DNA from 2 places in the Melaminivora sp. genome. Region 1 is predicted to be linked to the other one. Evidence: riboswitches for the same ligand, from Rfam matches in the RefSeq annotation. Region 1 holds a riboswitch; the other holds the start of a gene.
The links. A riboswitch is a leader RNA that binds a small molecule or an ion and turns the genes downstream of it on or off. The one in region 1 is predicted to bind S-adenosylhomocysteine.

Region 1 (5,285 bases):
GATGCCGCCCTTGCCGACCTGGCCCGGCTGCAGCTCGAACTGCGGCTTGACCAGCAGCAGCATCCGGCCCCGCTCCTTCAGCAAAGGCACGAGCGCGGGCAGCACCAGAGTGAGAGAGATGAAGGACAGGTCGCCCACGACGAGGTCGAACGCGGGCGTCACATCCACCTGCTCGCGGCCCGCACGGCGTCGGCGCACGGTGGGCAGGCGACCCGCGGCGCGTGCCTGGGCACGGGCCGATCGCTCGGCCTTGAAGGCCTCGATCTCGTGCTCCTTGGCGTCGCCGCTGTCGTCGTAGCCGTCATCGACCAGGCCGCCGTTGCGCATCCAGGCATAGGGCGCCTGGGGCTGGGTGTCGTTGTCCTCGGGCTCGGCGTCGACGCGCTCGGACAGCGCCTCCTCGCAGGCCTCTTCGAGCGCCCCGGGCGTGAGGTGGCGGGCGTTCAGGCCCTCCACCGCGACGACGCGCACGTCGCCCTGCAGGCGCTCATGCAGCTGGCCCTGGCCCACGTCCACGCCGATGACCTGCGCCGCGCCGTGCTGCAGCAGGCAGTCGGTAAAGCCGCCGGTGCTCTGGCCCACGTCCAGGCAGCGCAGGCCGGCCGGGTCGATGCCGGTGGCGGCCAGCGCGCCCTCGAGCTTGAGCCCGCCGCGCGAGAGGTACCTGGCCTCGGCGGCGTCGAGCAGCTGCAGACGGGCACCGGCAGGGATGTCGTCGCCGTTCTTGGCCACGCGCGTCCAGGGCATGGTGTCGGCCAGGCGCCATTGCACGCCGGCGGCGATCAGGCGCTGGGCCTGTGAGCGGGTGGTGGCGTGGCCGCCTTCCACCAGGAATACGTCAGCGCGCATGGCGCAGGGTCCTTTTCATGGGTCGAATCGGCTTTTAGACCTTGCCAGGCAAGGGCGGGGAGCTATTGTTTTTTTGTGAGGGATGGCGGGGTCTGGCGTGCCCTGTCGGGTTGCCAGCGGCGCTGGCCCCCACCCCAGCCCTCCCCCAGAGGGGGAGGGGGCAAGTTACCGGCGCGGCGTCGCTTCCTGCTCCTTCCCCCTCTGGGGGAAGGTAGGGATGGGGGCCGGCGGGTCTCGGCGCACCGCTCAATAACGGTACGTATCCGCCTTGTACGGCCCGCTCTTGTCCACGCCGATATACGCCGCCTGCTCGTCGGTCAGCTCGGTCAGCATGGCGCCCAGCTTGGACAGCTGCAGGCGCGCAACCTTCTCGTCGAGCAGCTTGGGCAGCACATAGACCTTGCCGACTTCATACGCATCCGGGCGCGTGAACAGCTCGATCTGCGCCAGCGTCTGGTTGGCAAACGAGCTGCTCATGACGTAGCTGGGGTGGCCCGTGCCGCAGCCCAGGTTCACCAGGCGGCCCTTGGCCAGCAGGATGATCCTCTTGCCGTCGGGGAAGATGATGTGGTCCACCTGCGGCTTGATCTCTTCCCACGGGTATTGCTCCAGCGACGCGACCTCGATCTCGTTGTCGAAGTGGCCGATGTTGCAGACGATGGCCTGGTCCTTCATGGCGGCCATGTGCTCGTGGCGGATGACGTCCTTGTTGCCCGTGGTGGTCACGAAGATGTCGGCCTTGTCGGCGGCGTACTCCATGGTCACCACGCGGTAGCCTTCCATGGCGGCCTGCAGGGCGTTGATGGGGTCGATCTCGGTCACCCAGACCTGCGCCGACAGCGCGCGCAGCGCCTGGGCCGAACCCTTGCCCACGTCGCCATAGCCGGCGACCACGGCCACCTTGCCGGCGATCATCACGTCGGTGGCGCGCTTGATGCCGTCCACCAGCGACTCGCGGCAGCCGTACAGGTTGTCGAACTTGGATTTGGTGACCGAGTCGTTGACGTTGATGGCGCGAAACAGCAGCGTGCCCTTGGCCGACATCTCGTTGAGGCGGTGCACGCCGGTGGTGGTCTCCTCGGTCACGCCGAGGATCTGGGCGCTCTTGCGGCTGTACCAGGTCGGGTCCTCGGCCAGCTTCTTGCGGATGGAGGCGTACAGGATGCGCTCTTCCTCGCTGCTGCCGTTGCCCGCCACCAGAGACGCATCCTTCTCGGCGCGCTGGCCCAGGTGCATCAGCAGCGTGGCATCGCCGCCGTCGTCCAGGATCATGTTGGGGCCTTCGCCCTCGCTGCCCTTGGGGCCGAAGTCGAAGATGCGGTGCGTGTAGTCCCAGTAGTCTTCGAGCGACTCGCCCTTGATGGCGAACACCGGCGTGCCACCGGCGGCAATGGCGGCGGCGGCGTGGTCCTGCGTCGAGAAGATGTTGCACGAGGCCCAGCGCACCGTGGCGCCGAGGGCCTGCAGCGTCTCGATCAGCACGGCCGTCTGGATGGTCATGTGCAGGCTGCCGGCGATGCGCGCGCCCTTCAGGGGCTGCTGGGCGGCGTATTCCTCGCGAATCGCCATCAGGCCGGGCATCTCGGTCTCGGCGATGCGGATTTCCTTGCGACCCCAGTCGGCAAGGGCGATGTCGGTGATGGCGCAGTCGGCCGGGGCGAGGGAGGTGTTGCGGACGTTCATGGAAAGCTCCAATGCGTGGTGAAACACCACCGGCCGCGCGAGGGAGCTGGAAAGGGGATTCGCTCGCCCATCGCACGCCAGGTGGATGAGCGTCGTTGCACGGACGGGCCTGCCAGAGCGAAGGGCCCGGTCTCCCGAGCCTCACGTCCGCCTGGGCGGGGACGCTGCAACGCTCCTCGGGAAAACGCGCATTATATTCGGCCCGCCCTGCGCAGGGGCAGCGCCAGCGCGAGCGCCACGCCCAGCAGCGCCAGCGAAAAAACCGCCATGCCGGGCCAGCGGCCGTGCTCCCAGAACCAGCCGCCGACCGAGCCGAGCACGCTGGAGCCCACGTAATAGGCCAGCAGGTAGAGCGACGAGGCATGGCCCTTGGCGCCCTGCGCCAGCGCGCCGACCCAGCCGCTGGCCACCGCGTGCGCCACGAAGAAGCCGAAGGTCAGCGCAGCGATCCCGACCATCAGCACGGCCAGCGGCGCGGCGAGCGTGAGCAGGACGCCGGCGGCCATCAGCAGCACGCCGCCCACCAGCACGGGGCCGCGCCCGCGCCGGTCGGCCAGCGCCCCGGCCGCAGGCGAGGCGACGATGCCGAACAGGTAGGCCGAGAAGACCAGCCCGATCTGCGTCTGGCTCAGCCCGTAGGGCGGCAGCGCCAGCCGAAAGCCCACGTAGTTGAACAGCGAGACAAACACCCCCATCAGCAAGAAAGCCAGGGCAAACAGCGGCACCAGAGCGGGCGTGCCCAGGTGCCCGCGCCAGGCCGCCAGGTGAAAGGCCAGCCCCGGCCGGGCCGCGCCGCCCACGGGCGCGGGCGCGGGCGCCGTGCCCACGCGCGGCAGCAGCAACACGAAGCCCACCGCCGCGGCCAGGCCCAGCCCGCCCACGGTGGCCAGCGCCACGCGCCAGCCCCAGGCGTCGGCCAGCATGCTCATGCCGATGCGCCCGGCCATGCCGCCGAAGGCCGTGCCGCCGATGTACAGCCCCATCGCAAAACCCAGGCCGCGCGGGTGGATCTCCTCGGACAGATAGGCCATGGCCACGGCCGGCACGCCGCCCAGCAGCACGCCCTCGAGCGCGCGCGCCGCCAGCAGCGCCCCCCAGGCCGGCGCCAGCGCCGCCAGCAGGTTGCACAGCGCCGCCAGCGCCATCGAGGCGAACATCAGCCGGCGCTTGTCCCGGCCCTGCGACAGGGCGCCGGCGGCGAAGATGGCCACCGCCAGGCTGCCGGTGCTGACCGACAGGGCCAGCGAACTGCCGGCCGGGCTCAGGGCGAAATGCGCCGCCAGCTCGGGCAGCACGGGCTGCACGCAGTACAGCAGCGAGAACGTGGCGAACCCGGCCAGAAACAGCGCCAGGCTGATGCGCCGGTAGGCCGGGGTGCCCGCGTGCACCCAGGTGCGGGCGGCGGGCGGGGAGTCGAGGGCTTGCATGGCCGTGACTGTGACACGGCCCGCGGGAGCGCAGGGCCTGGGGCTGTCCGTAGAATTACGCTCTTGCGCCGCCAGGCGCCCGGCCACGAGCCGCCCCCTTGCCGCGCGCCACGCCCTGCCCCGGGCCGCCGGCGCCGCGCCCACCCTGCCCCTTGAGCCCCACGTGTCCTACGCTTCCGAAACGCGGCGCCGCCGCACCTTTGCCATCATCTCCCACCCCGACGCGGGCAAGACCACGCTGACGGAAAAGCTGCTGCTGTTCTCGGGCGCCATCCAGATCGCCGGCGCCGTGAAGGGCCGCAAGGCCAGCCGCCACGCCACGTCCGACTGGATGGAGATCGAGAAGCAGCGCGGCATCTCGGTGGCCAGCTCGGTCATGCAGATGAGCTACCGGGACCACGTGGTCAACCTGCTGGACACGCCCGGCCACAAGGATTTCTCCGAGGACACCTACCGCGTGCTCACGGCCGTCGATTCGGCGCTGATGGTGATCGACGCGGCCAACGGCGTGGAGACGCAGACGCGCCGCCTGATCGAGGTCTGCCGCCAGAGGGACACCCCCATCATCACCTTCGTCAACAAGATGGACCGCGAGGTGCGCGACCCGCTCGACATCCTGGACGAGGTCGAGCGGGAACTGGGCATGCCCTGCTGCCCCATGACCTGGCCGGTGGGCCAGGGCAGGAGCTTCGGCGGCATCATCGACCTGCGCACGCAGAGCATGACCGTGTTCCAGGCCGGCAGCGACAAGCGTCCGGAGGATTTCGAGACCATCCCCCTGTCCGAGGCCGAGCGGCTGCGCGCGCGCTTCGGCCAGACCTTCGACGACGCGCTGGAGAGCATGGAGCTGGCCGTGGGCGCTTCGGCCCCCTGGGACCATGCGCAGTTCCTGGCGGCCAAGCTCACGCCGGTGTTCTTCGGCTCGGGCGTGAACAACTTCGGCGTCAAGGAGGTGCTGGACGCGGTGGTGGACATGTCGCCCCCGCCCGGCCCGCGCACCAGCACGCTGGCCGTGAACAAGCAGCCCGTCGAGAAGACCGTGCACCCCGAGGACCCGGGCTTTGCCGGCGTGGTCTTCAAGGTGCAGGCCAACATGGACGCGAATCACCGCGACCGCATCGCCTTCGTGCGCGTGGCCTCGGGCAAGTACACGCCCGGCATGAAGATGCGCGTGCAGCGCACGGGCAAGGAGCTGCGCCCCACCAGCGTCGTCACCTTCATGAGCCAGCGCCGCGAGGCGGTGGAAGAAGCCTACGCGGGCGACATCATCGGCTTCACCACGCACGGCGGCGTGCAGCTGGGCGACACCATCACCGATGGCGCGCA
Region 2 (5,285 bases), on a different contig from region 1:
ACCTGGTGCTCCTGCGCCACCTGCCAGACGCCGGCGAAGGCGTTCTGCATGATGCGCACCAGCCGGTCGTTGATCTCGTCCTCGGACCAGAAGAAGCTGGTGAAGTCCTGCACCCACTCGAAATAGCTCACCGTCACGCCGCCGGCGTTGGAGATCACGTCGGGCAACACCAGCACGCCCTTGCCGTTCAGGATGTCGTCGGCCTCGGGCGTGGTCGGGCCGTTAGCGCCCTCGATGACCATCTTCGCGCGGATGCGGTCGGCGTTGTCCCGGGTGATTTGGCTCTCCAGCGCCGCCGGGATCAGGATGTCGCACGGCACGCCCCAGAACTCGTCGTCCTCCATGCGCTCGGCGCCGGCGAAGCCGGCCACGCCGCCGGTCTGCTCTACGTGCGCCAGTAGCGCCGGCACATCCAGGCCCCGGTCGCAAAAGACCGTGCCGGTGTGGTCCTGCACCGCCACCACGTGCGCGCCGGCCTCGGCAAACAGCCGCCCCGCCGTGCCGCCGACATTGCCAAAGCCTTGCACCGCCACGCGCGCGCCTTCGATCTGCATGCCGGTGTGCCGGGCCGCCTCGACGCCCACGGTGTAGACACCGCGCCCGGTGGCCTCCATGCGGCCGAGCGAGCCGCCCAGGTCGACGGGCTTGCCGGTGACCACGCCGGTGGAGGTCTCGCCGACGTTCATCGAGTAGGTGTCCATCATCCAGGCCATGATCTGGCCGTTGGTGTTCACGTCCGGCGCGGGGATGTCCTTGGTCGGGCCGATGATGATGCCGATCTCACTGGTGTAGCGCCGCGTCAGGCGCTCAAGCTCGCCGCGCGAGAGCTTCTTCGGATCGACCCGAATGCCGCCCTTGGCACCGCCGTAGGGCACGTTCACCGCCGCGTTCTTGATGCTCATCCAGGCCGACAGCGCCATCACCTCCGACAGCGTCACATCCTGGTGGAAGCGCACGCCGCCCTTGCCCGGGCCGCGGCTGGTGTTGTGCTGCACGCGGTAGCCCTCGAAGTGGGCAATCGTGCCGTCGTCCATCTCGATGGGCACGTCCACGATCAGCGCGCGCTTGGGACGCTTGAGCGTTTCCACCCAGCGCGCCAGACTGCCCAGGTAGGGCGTGACGCGGTCCACCTGTTGCAGGTAGATGCCCCAGGGGCCCAGGTGGCCCGCATCGAGGTAGGAGGGCAGGGCGTGGCCGGCGACGGGCGACTGGGCGGTGGGGGAAGTGGCTGGCATGGCGAATCCTTTCGGGAGCGGGCCTTTGCAAGGCAAGCCGGCGACTGTAGGCCGGGCCCGCGGGCTTGTCCAACGCCGCTGCGTTGTTGCGCCATGCAGCGCCGGCATGGCGGGCCGGGCCGCGAGCGCCAGACAAGGATTTCAAAAAGAGTAGCTAACAGTCGAGGCAGGACAAGGGCTGCAGCCGGTTTTCCTGTGCATGCGCCGGGATTGCCCTGGTGCCTATACTGCCGCATGTCTGCAGCTTCCCCGACCACGCAACCGGTCCCCGCACGCCAGCCCGCGGGCTTTCAGGGCCCCTGGCGCCGGGTGGTCTTCGTCAGCCTCTACGAACTCATCGCCATCGCCGCCTCGACCCTGCTGTTCATGGCCATCGGCCAGGAGGTGGCGGCCTCGGGTGTCATGTCGGTGGTCGCCTCCACCCTGGCCGTGCTGTGGAACGTCGCCTTCAATCACCTGTTCGAGCGCTGGGAGTCGCGCCAGCGCGTGCGCGGCCGCTCGGCGCTGCGCCGCGTGGTGCACGCCCTGGGCTTCGAAGGGGGGCTGGCGCTGATGCTCATCCCGCTCATGGCCTGGTGGTTCGGCGTCGGCCTGTGGCAGGCCACGCTGATGGAGGCCGGGCTGCTGGTGTTCTTCCTGGTCTATACCTACGCCTTCAACTGGGCCTTCGACCGCATCTTCGGGCTGCCCGCTTCGGCGCAGGCGCTGGCCTCTTCCTGAGCATCTTCAACGAGACGGCCGGCTCAGAAAGCGCGAGCCGGCCTCGCCAAACCGCCAGGGCACGTCCACCGCCCGCGTGATGCCAATGCGCGGGCCCGCCACCACGGCCGGCGCACTGCTGTCAGGCGCGGGGCCCAGCAGGGCAAAGGGTGGCGCATCGAGCGGCAGGCCGTCGAAGCCGCCATCGATGGCCAGGGCCTGTGCCAGCCGCCCGGGCCCGGCGCACAGCAGCCGCTCGTCCTGCACGCCCCCCCGGCGCACGCGCATGGCGTCCAGCCCATGCGTGGGTTCGAGCGCACGGATGAGCACCGCCGTGCCATCGCCCTCGTGCCCGCACACCAGGTTCAGGCACCAGTGCACGCCATAGGAGCGATAGACATAGGCCCGCGCCGGCGGGCCGAACATGGCGGCGTTGCGCGGCGTGCGCCCGCGAAAGCTGTGCGAGGCCGGGTCGGCGCCGTCATAGGCCTCGGTCTCGACGATGCGCCCGCCGACGCCGTTTACCAGCAGGGTGATGCCGATGAGTTGAGGGGCCAGCTCGTGGGCGGGCAGGGTGAAGTCGAGCGAGGCGGGGTGCACCGCGAGGCGGGCGGCGTCGTGGAGCGGGTTCGGCATGGCCCCATGCTAGGCAGGCCCGGCGACGGCGCAAGGGGCGTGGCGCCCGAACGGTGCGTAGGACGCGGCCATGCAGATGGGCGGCGATAGAATCGGCGGCTTTCCCCAAGGAGCGTTGCAGCGGGCATGCGGCCCGTCAGGCTTGGGGCTTTCAGCCGGCCCTCCGGCCTTGCAACGACGCTCGCCTGTCCCCGTTTTCTCTCGATTGCACAGGTGAGCCAGATGACTGCCCCCGCCGTTTTTCCGCCCCCCATGAAACTCTCGGGCCTCGAGCCCGTCCTGATCGGTCCGGACACCCTGTTCGTCAACGTCGGCGAGCGCACCAACGTCACCGGCTCCAAGGCCTTCGCGCGGCTGATCCTGAACGAGGAATACGAAAAAGCCCTGTCCGTGGCGCGCCAGCAGGTGGAAAACGGCGCCCAGGTCATCGACGTGAATATGGACGAGGCCATGCTCGACAGCAAGGCGGCCATGGTGCGCTTTCTGAACCTGATCGCGAGTGAGCCGGACATCGCCCGCGTGCCGGTCATGGTGGACAGCTCCAAGTGGGAGGTCATCGAGGCCGGACTGCGCTGCCTGCAGGGCAAGGGCATCGTGAACTCGATCAGCATGAAAGAGGGCCTGGAGGAGTTCAAGCGCCAGGCGAAGCTGATCCGCCGCTATGGCGCCGCCGCCGTGGTCATGGCGTTTGACGAAAAGGGCCAGGCCGATACCTTCGAGCGCAAGATCGAGATCTGCGAGCGCGCCTACCGCGTGCTGGTCGATGAGGTGGGTTTTCCGCCCGAGGACATCATCTTCGACCCCAACATCTTTGCGATTGCCACCGGCATCGAGGAGCACGCCAACTACGCCGTGGACTTCATCGAGTCGGTGCGCTGGATCAAGGCCAATCTGCCCGGCGCCAAGGTCTCGGGCGGCGTGTCCAACGTGTCGTTTTCCTTCCGCGGCAACGACCCGGTGCGCGAGGCCATCCACACGGTGTTCCTGTACCACGCGATTGCCGCCGGCATGGACATGGGCATCGTCAACGCCGGCATGGTGGGGGTGTACGACGACCTCGACCCGGCCCTGCGCGAGCGCGTCGAGGACGTGGTGCTCAACCGCCGCCCGGATGCGGCGGAGCGATTGCTGGAGATCGCCGAGGCCACCAAGGGCGCGGCCAAGGACGACAGCAAGAAGCTCGAATGGCGCGGCACGCCGGACAACCCCAAGACCGTGGGCGAGCGCCTGTCGCACGCGCTGGTGCATGGCATCACCGACTTCATCGTGGACGATACCGAGGAGGCCTACCAGAACATCGTGGTGCAGGGCGGTGGCCGGCCGCTGCACGTCATCGAAGGGCCGCTCATGGACGGCATGAACATCGTGGGCGACCTGTTCGGCGCCGGCAAGATGTTCCTGCCCCAGGTGGTCAAGAGCGCGCGCGTGATGAAGCAGGCCGTGGCCCACCTGATTCCCTACATCGAGGAGGAAAAGCGCCAGCAGGAGGCGGCCGGCCTGGACGTGACCAGCAAGGGCAAGATCGTCATTGCCACTGTCAAGGGCGACGTGCATGACATCGGCAAGAACATCGTCACCGTGGTCTTGCAGTGCAACAACTTCGAGGTCATCAACATGGGCGTGATGGTGCCCTGCCACGAGATATTGGCGCGCGCCAAGGCCGAAGGGGCAGACATCGTCGGCCTGTCGGGCCTGATCACACCCAGTCTGGAGGAGATGCAGTACGTCGCCGGCGAGATGCACAAGGACGACTATTTCCGCATCAAGAAAATTCCGCTCCTGATCGGCGGCGCGACCTGCTCGCGCGTGCACACCGCCGTCAAGATCGCGCCGCAGTACGACGGGCCGGTGGTCTATGTGCCTGATGCGTCGCGCAGCGTGAGCGTGGCGCAGAGCCTGCTGGGCGAGGGCAAGGATCAGTACCTGGCCGAAGTCCAGGCCGACTACGACCACGTGCGCGAGCTGCACGCCAGGAAGAAAAAGGTGCCGCTGTGGCCGATCGACAAGGCACGCGCCAACGCCACGCAGGTGGATTTCACGCAGTTCCGGCCCACCGTTCCGCGTGCGCTGGGACGGCGCGTGCTGCGCAACTTCGATCTCGCCGAGCTGGTGCGCTACCTGGACTGGGGGCCCTTTTTCCAGACCTGGGACCTGGCCGGGTCTTATCCCGCCATCCTCGATGACGAGGTCGTCGGCGAGCAGGCGCGGCAGGTCCATGCCGATGGCCAGGCCATGCTGAAAAAACTCATCGAAGGCCGCTGGCTGACGGCCAACGGCGTGCTGGGCCTGTACCCGGCCAACCGCGTGGGCGACGACATCGAGTTCTATACCGACGAGACGCGCAGCGAAGTGCTGATGACCTGGTACGGCATGCGCCAACAGACGGAAAAACAGGTGGACGCGGAAGGCAAACTGCGCCCCAGCCGCTGCCTGGCGGACTTCGTGGCGACCAGGGAGTCGGGCATTGCCGACTACGCCGGCCTGTTCGCCGTCACGGCGGGCATAGGCGCGGAGAAGAAGGAAAAGGAATTCCTGGACGCGCTGGACGACTATTCCAACATCCTGTTCAAGGCGATTGCCGACCGTCTGGCCGAGGCTTTTGCCGAGTGCCTGCACGAGCGCGTGCGCCGCGATCTGTGGGGCTATGCGGCGGATGAAACCCTGAGCAACGAGGAGCTCATCAAGGAAAAATACCAGGGCATCCGCCCCGCGCCC

Region 2: linked by a shared signal. The riboswitch ahead of metH (methionine synthase) and the one ahead of ahcY (adenosylhomocysteinase) in region 1 are both predicted to bind S-adenosylhomocysteine.

The regions. Positions count from the first base shown of each region.
Region 1 is NZ_DAMCAM010000037.1:17,795-23,079, reverse strand. It holds gene RT051_RS09600 (TlyA family RNA methyltransferase) at 1-849, opposite strand, end outside; gene ahcY (adenosylhomocysteinase) at 1,096-2,532, opposite strand; S-adenosyl-L-homocysteine riboswitch at 2,613-2,716, opposite strand; gene RT051_RS09590 (MFS transporter) at 2,724-3,959, opposite strand; gene RT051_RS09585 (peptide chain release factor 3) at 4,123-5,285, shown strand, end outside.
Region 2 is NZ_DAMCAM010000004.1:52,507-57,791, forward strand. It holds gene RT051_RS01705 (Glu/Leu/Phe/Val dehydrogenase) at 1-1,235, opposite strand, end outside; gene RT051_RS01710 (PACE efflux transporter) at 1,470-1,955, shown strand; gene RT051_RS01715 (DNA-3-methyladenine glycosylase) at 1,962-2,570, opposite strand; S-adenosyl-L-homocysteine riboswitch at 2,672-2,760, shown strand; gene metH (methionine synthase) at 2,793-5,285, shown strand, end outside.